Regions from separate parts of the Halomonas sp. HP20-15 genome, predicted to be linked through region 3. Evidence: predicted binding sites of a transcription regulator. Region 3 holds the regulator's gene; each other region holds the start of a gene.
What was found. The regulator PhoB, encoded in region 3, activates phosphate uptake and scavenging genes when phosphate is short. The targets are predictions, from matches to a motif close to TGTCATANNNNTGTCANA.
Positions count from the first base shown of each region.

Region 1: a site for PhoB is predicted at 1,143-1,160, ahead of R6258_RS07255 (PstS family phosphate ABC transporter substrate-binding protein). Genes of this name have one in related genera too.
Region 2: a site for PhoB is predicted at 983-1,000, ahead of R6258_RS17580 (DUF6482 family protein). Genes of this name have one in related genera too.

Region 1 is NZ_JAWQLY010000004.1:183,680-185,881, reverse strand. It holds gene R6258_RS07255 (PstS family phosphate ABC transporter substrate-binding protein) at 53-1,081, opposite strand; gene R6258_RS07250 (Bcr/CflA family multidrug efflux MFS transporter) at 1,188-2,202, opposite strand, start outside.
Region 2 is NZ_JAWQLY010000018.1:7,207-9,408, forward strand. It holds gene dnaB (replicative DNA helicase) at 1-346, shown strand, start outside; gene R6258_RS17575 (hypothetical protein) at 463-762, shown strand; gene R6258_RS17580 (DUF6482 family protein) at 1,105-1,407, shown strand; gene R6258_RS17585 (DUF393 domain-containing protein) at 1,442-1,834, opposite strand; gene hemH (ferrochelatase) at 2,054-2,202, shown strand, end outside.
Region 3 is NZ_JAWQLY010000002.1:127,584-129,785, reverse strand. It holds gene phoR (phosphate regulon sensor histidine kinase PhoR) at 1-805, opposite strand, end outside; gene phoB (phosphate regulon transcriptional regulator PhoB) at 815-1,504, opposite strand; gene ubiA (4-hydroxybenzoate octaprenyltransferase) at 1,621-2,202, opposite strand, start outside.

The DNA.
Region 1 (2,202 bases), on a different contig from region 3:
TGCGGGCCGGCGGCTTGCGCCACCGGCCCCACCGTTTCATGCAGCGACGCGATTACTTGAGATCGGCCAGTTCGAGCTTCTCATGGCTCTCGACCGCCTGACGCTGTTCGCTACGCATCTCCTCGGGAAGCGGAATCAACCCCAGTCCCTTCAGATAACCCATCGGCCCGATCATCTGCTCGGTCATGAATAGGTTGGCGTATTCGTACATCGCCGGCACGGACTCGGCGTGCTGGTTCTTGACGTAGAAGAACAGCGAGCGGGAGACCGGGTACTCGCCGGAGCTGATCGCTTCCGGGGTCGGCTCGACGCCGTCGATGCTGGCCCCGATCAGCGTGTTGGAGTTCTCCTCGAGGAACGAGTAGCCGAAGATGCCGAAGGCCTTGGTGTCCTCGGCCAGGCGCTGAACGATCAGGTTGTCGTTCTCGCCGGCATCGATGTAGGCGCCATCGGAGCGAATGTCGGTGTAGCCTTCGCCGCCATAGCCTTCCATGTCTTCGGAAGCGGCTTCCATGACCAGCTCTTCGAAAGCGTCACGGGTACCGGACGTGGTGGGCGGGCCGTAGACGGAGATCTCGCGATCCGGTAGCGAAGCGTCGATGTCGCTCCACTTCTGATAGGGGTTGTCGACCAGCTTGCCGTCCTGCGGCACCTTGGCGGCCAGCGCCAGGAAGATCTGCTCGCGGGTCAGGTCGATCGGCTCGTTGCTGCTGGATTCGGCGAAGGCGATGCCGTCGTAGCCGATCGTCGCTTCGGTAATGTCGGTCACGCCGTTCTGCTGGCAACGCTCGAATTCGGAAGTCTTCATGCGCCGTGAAGCATTGGTGATGTCGGGGGTGTCCTCGCCGACACCTTCGCAGAAAAGCTTCAGGCCACCGCCTGAACCGGTGGACTCGATGACCGGCGTGGAGTAGTCGGTGGTGGCACCGAACTCTTCCACCACATAGCTGGCAAACGGGTAGACCGTGCTCGAGCCGACGATGCGCAGCTGCTCTCGCGCCTGGGCAACGCCCGCAACGCCCATCACGGCAGCGGCGATCGCGGTAGTCTTCAAGACACGGCTCTTGAGGATGCGGTTCATTGCGGGTAACTCCTGTCGATGAGAGTGTTCAACCTTCGCCCGACACAAGATGCCTAACGAAGATGACAGCTTCATGACATGGTCAGCCGACCGGCCTCGAGCGCGGCTAGGCCTCCCCAGCCGACAGTGCTTGAGCGCGCAGTGCCCGCCCCGAGAGTACCCGCACTCCCAGGTTACCGGCGATCGAGGCGCCGACCATGGTCAGCACCATCGGCCAGGCGCTGGGGATCTCGAAGGCCCCGACCAGCACGCCGGCCAGCGCCCCGCAGGAAAACTGGATGCTGCCCTGCATCGCCGTGGCCGTAGCGCTCATCCTGGGGAAATGGTCGAGCATCGACGACATCGCATTGGGCCCGATCAACCCCTGCATGCCGACGAACACCATCAGCAGCGGTGCGACCGTATAGAGCGAATCCAGCCCGGTGGCGAACGCCAGCAGCAGCAGCAGACCCGAGGCAAATTGGATGCCCAGTCCCCACAGCAGGTTGCGCTGAGGCGACGAACGCTTGAGCAGACGGATGTTGATTCGGTTGGATCCCGCCATGATCAGGATATTGGCACCGAAGATGAACGGATAGACCGCCGGCGACAGCCCGAAATACTCCATGTACAGGAACGGCGAACCGGTGATGAAGGCGAACATGCCGGCAAACGACATCGACACGGCGCAGATGTAACCCATCGCCTCGCGATGGCGCAGCACCGTCAGGTAATTGGCCAGTACTTGCGTGAAGCTCGGCGCATCGGGATCGCGGCCGTGGGTTTCAGGCAGATAGCGCCCCAGCAGCCACAGCACGAATGCCGCATAGAGCGCCAGAAAGGCGAAGATCAGCCACCAGTCGGCGAGATACAGCAGCAGGCTGCCCAATGCCGGCGCCACCAGCGGCGCCAGCATCAGGATCATCACCATGGTCGAGAGCACCTTGGCCGCCTCGCGTCCACTGAAGCAGTCGCGCACGATCGCCGCCGAATTGACCACCGAAGCCCCGCCGCCCAGTGCCTGCACGAAGCGCAGCGCCCACAGCGCCTCGAGGCTCTCCACCTGGGTGATCGCCAGGCTCGACAGCAGAAAGACCACGATGCCGCCGAGCAGCACCGGCCGCCGACCCAACCGGTCGGAC
Region 2 (2,202 bases), on a different contig from region 3:
CTCGGAGATCTCGCGCTCGCTCAAGGGGCTGGCCAAGGAGTTCGACTGCCCGGTGGTGGCGCTGTCGCAGCTCAACCGCTCGCTGGAGCAACGTCCCAACAAGCGTCCGGTGATGTCGGATCTGCGTGAATCGGGGGCCATCGAGCAGGACGCCGACGTGATTACCTTCGTCTACCGCGATGAGGTCTACAATCAGGACAATCCCGATAACAAGGGGCTGGCCGAGGTGATCATCGGCAAGCAGCGTAACGGGCCGATCGGCACCGTGCATTTGGCCTTCATCGGCAAGTACACGCGCTTCGAGGACCTGGCACCCGATAGCTACGGCCAGCACTTCGGCGAATGATGCCGGCCGGCCAGCACGGTTGAGCCGCGCGTCGGGAGCCGTATAATGCCGCCCCCGTGGCAGTAGCGGTCAGGCAGTAACGGTTTCCATCCAATAGAGTCGACAAGGAGATACGCATGGCGGGTGGATTTCGTCGTGGCAATCGTAACCGGACCCCTAAGCTTGAGGCGCGTGGAACGCTTGAGAGCGTGTCGCGCGAGGGGCCGTTCAAGGAATGGCTGGGCATGCCGGACCTTTACCGCTACGCGCTGGTGGTCGACGGGGTGACCTATAGCTACCAGACCGAGGACGCCGAGTTGCCGGTCGGCGAGGGCGACTACGTGGTGTTCCGCTACAAGGAGACCAAGGCCGGCAACTGGGTGGATCGCAATTCGCTGGGCATCGCCATCGATCCCGCGACCTTCCAGCGCGACTGAACCGACGACCCGGGACAATCGTGCTCGGCGCGAGCTTCCGCGCCTTCTACCAGGCCTGACCACGCCCCCGCGTTGTCGGGTCTGGTGTTTTGCGCCCATTAAAGCGCTGAACTTCCCTCCCGATCGATGGTCTGACCGATCGATCAACTCGATGCGATGCGATGTCTTGCCTTCGTTGCCATGCGTGTCTAAAGCCCGGGCGCTCATAGCCTTTGCGCAACGAGACATCTTCATGACGCGGCATCGACAAAGGCGCGTCAGGCGCAACATCGCTGTCATCTGCTCCGGTTAGCTTGGCAGGAAGCCAACGCCCCGTACGTGCATTACTACAAAGGAGGGAGCATGGATATTCATTCGCTCGAAGAGTACGTCCGCAATCATGTCAATTTCGAAGTACGCGTCATCAGCCACGCCGGTAGTCGCTGCTATCAGGTCGAGATCGAGGATATCGAAGGCGAAAGGCACCTGCTGACCCGGCGTGGCAAGCCGATGCTGTTTCGTGCCCTGGATGACGTCTATCTGGAGCTCAAGCGGGCCGGAATTCATCGCGCCTATCTGGTGCAGTTCGTCGCCCACGATGAGGTGGTCGGGCGCGAGGCCCACTATCAGGAGCCGTTGGCGTCACGCATGCCGCTGGTCTTCTGAGGCTTTTCGGCGATTGTTGGTTACCAGACCTGGCTCAGCGCAGCGGAGGCAGCCAGCGTCCCAGCGCAAAGCGATGCCGGGCCACTGTCAGGTAGAGCCGGTCGAGCAATGGCTTGAGTCCCGGCAGGTGCGATAGCCAGACCAGCCGCCGGTAGCCGAGCAGGGCGAGCATCGCGCGTACCGCATCCATCCCCGCGAACCATTTTCCCCCGCCGTCCTGGGCAAACATCCGGCCCAGCAACTCCTCGCAGTTACGCCCCCAGGCGTTCGCGGAAAAATTCCTGGCGCGTATGTCCACGCAGCGCACCCGCTCGCGATGAGGGTGGCGCTGGATCCAGGCGACCTGACGCTGGCAGATCGGGCAGGCGCCGTCATAGAGCAGTGTCAGCGGCGCACGGGCGTGCGCCGGCGAGTTGGGTATCGTCATCGATGATCGATCTCACTTCAGTCGGTGAGGCACGCACCAGTGCGTAGAATCGGGCGAGGCTCGGCATTCCAACATCATGCACCCGTTCTGGCAGCATAGTCACAGGCGGCTGGTTATTTATACAAACCTTTTACAAATGTCGCCGATAGCATCAGTTAATTCCCGTAGCGGCCGGCCTCATTGATACAATTCCCGAATCGCACCCGCAAGGAGACCGTCATGCCCAACGCCCGTTTCGGTGTATTACTGGCCAACCTCGGCACCCCGGATGCACCGACTCCCGAGGCGGTGCGGCGTTACCTGGGGGAGTTCCTGTGGGACGAACGGGTGATCGATGTCTCGCGGCCGCTATGGTGGCTGATCTTGCA
Region 3 (2,202 bases):
ACAGCAGCAGCAGGTCGTCGACCAGGTTCTGCATGCGCGTGGTCTGCTGTTGCATCTGGCTGAGACCGCGTTGCCAGCGTGGCGGCAATCGCTCGGCCGGCATGTCTTCGGTCATGGCGGCGTAGGTTTCCAGGTAGCCGGCGAGCACGGTCAGCGGCGTGCGCAGCTCGTGGGAGACGTTGGCGACGAAATCGCGGCGCATCTGCTCGAGACGGTGCAGACGGGTGATGTCGCGGGCCATCACCAGCCGTTCGTCGTCGCCGTAGAGGGTGATCTGGAACTGCAGGATCAGGTCGTCGCGCAGCGGCGAGGGCAGGGTCAGCGGCTCGCGGTAATCGCGGGCGTTGAAATAGTCGACGAAGCGCGGCGCGCGCAGCAGGTTGGTGATGTGCTGGCCGCGATCGTGGCGGGTCTGCAGGCCGAGCATGCGTTCGGCGGCGCTATTCCACCACTCCAGGTCGCCGCGGCTGTCGAGCATCACCACGCTGTCGCGCATCGCCTCGGAGGACTCCTGCACGCGGCGGATCACGTCGCGCAGGCGCTGCTGGGTCAGCCGCTGGCTCTTCTGGTACTTGTACAGGCGATCGAACAGATCGCCCCACACGCCGCTGCCCACCGGCGGCTCGCGCCCCGGGTGGTAGGTCAGCCAGACGTACAGTTCGCGCAGATGGCGCAGGTGGATGAATACGAACAGCCCGAGGCCGACCGCCAGCCCCCAGCCCGGTTCGCCGAGTACCCAGCCCAACAGCCCCAGCCCGCCGACCAGATAGCCCAGCCGCCAGAGTTCGTTGGTCCAGTAGTACATCGCAAGCGCTCAGAGTCTGGCCGAGAAGCGGTAGCCAGTACCGCGCACGGTCTGAATCAGATGCTGATGGGGCTCGCCGAGCGCCTTGCGCAGGCGACGGATATGCACGTCGACGGTGCGTTCCTCGACGTAGACGTTGCCGCCCCACACCTGGTCGAGCAGTTGACCGCGGGTATAGGCGCGCTCCTGGTGGGTCATGAAGAACTGCAGCAGGCGGTATTCGGTGGGGCCGATCTCCAGCGACTGACCATGCGCGGAGACCCGGTGACTGGCTGGGTCGAGCAGCAGCCCCTCGATCTCGACCGCATCCTCGATGCCGCGCGGCGTGGTCCGGCGCAGCACCGCCTTGAGCCGCGCGACCAGCTCGCGCGGCGAGAACGGCTTGGTGATGTAGTCGTCGGCGCCGGCCTCGAGCCCGAGGATCTTGTTGTCCTCCTCGCTCTTGGCGGTGAGCAGGATGATCGGCAGTTCGGCGGTGGTTTCCTCGCGCTTGAGACGCCGCGCCAGCTCGATGCCGCTGGTGCCGGGCATCATCCAGTCGAGCAGCAGCAGGTCGGGCTGGTCGTCGACGATCATGGCGTGGGCGGTCTGCGCGTTGTCGGCTTCGAGCACCCGGTAGTCGGCCATCTCCAGCGCCACGGCGATCATCTCGCGGATCGCGGATTCGTCATCGACGATCAGTACGGTCTTGGATGTCATGTTGCCTGGTCTCCACCAATGACAGGTCGATGACGATTACAACGTCTCTATATGACAAGCTTGTGACAAGCGGCGCACCGCTGCAATCGCGGCTTGGCGTGGCGTGGCGAGCAGGCTCAGCCAGCGACCGGCCACAGCGTCAGCGCCAGCCCGGCCCACAGCACCAACCCCGCCCAGTGATTGTTGAGGAACGCCCGGAAACAGCGCTCCCGCGAGCGATCGCGGATCAACCAGTGCTGATAGACGAAGATCAGCCCCATGGCCGCCAGGCCCGCCCAGAAGAAGCCGCCCAGCGCCTGGCGCGTGCCGACCACGGCCAGCAGGGTCAGCGTGGCGAGCTGCAAGAGGCCGATCATCAGCCGGTCGTAGTGGCCGAACAAGACCGCGGTGGACTTGATGCCGATCTTGAGATCGTCGTCGCGATCGACCATCGCGTACTGGGTGTCGTAGGCCACCGTCCACGCCACGTTGGCGAAGAACAGCAGCCAGGCGTCGGCCGGCACCGTGCCCAGCACCGCGCCGAAGGCCATGGGAATCGCCCACGAGAAGGCCGCGCCTAGGAACGCCTGGGGCCAGTGGGTATAGCGCTTCATGAACGGGTAGATGAACGCCAGCGCCACGCCGCCCAGCGACAGCATCACGGTGAAGGGATTGGTCAGGCAGACCAGGCCGAAGGCGAGCGCCACCAGCACGCCGAA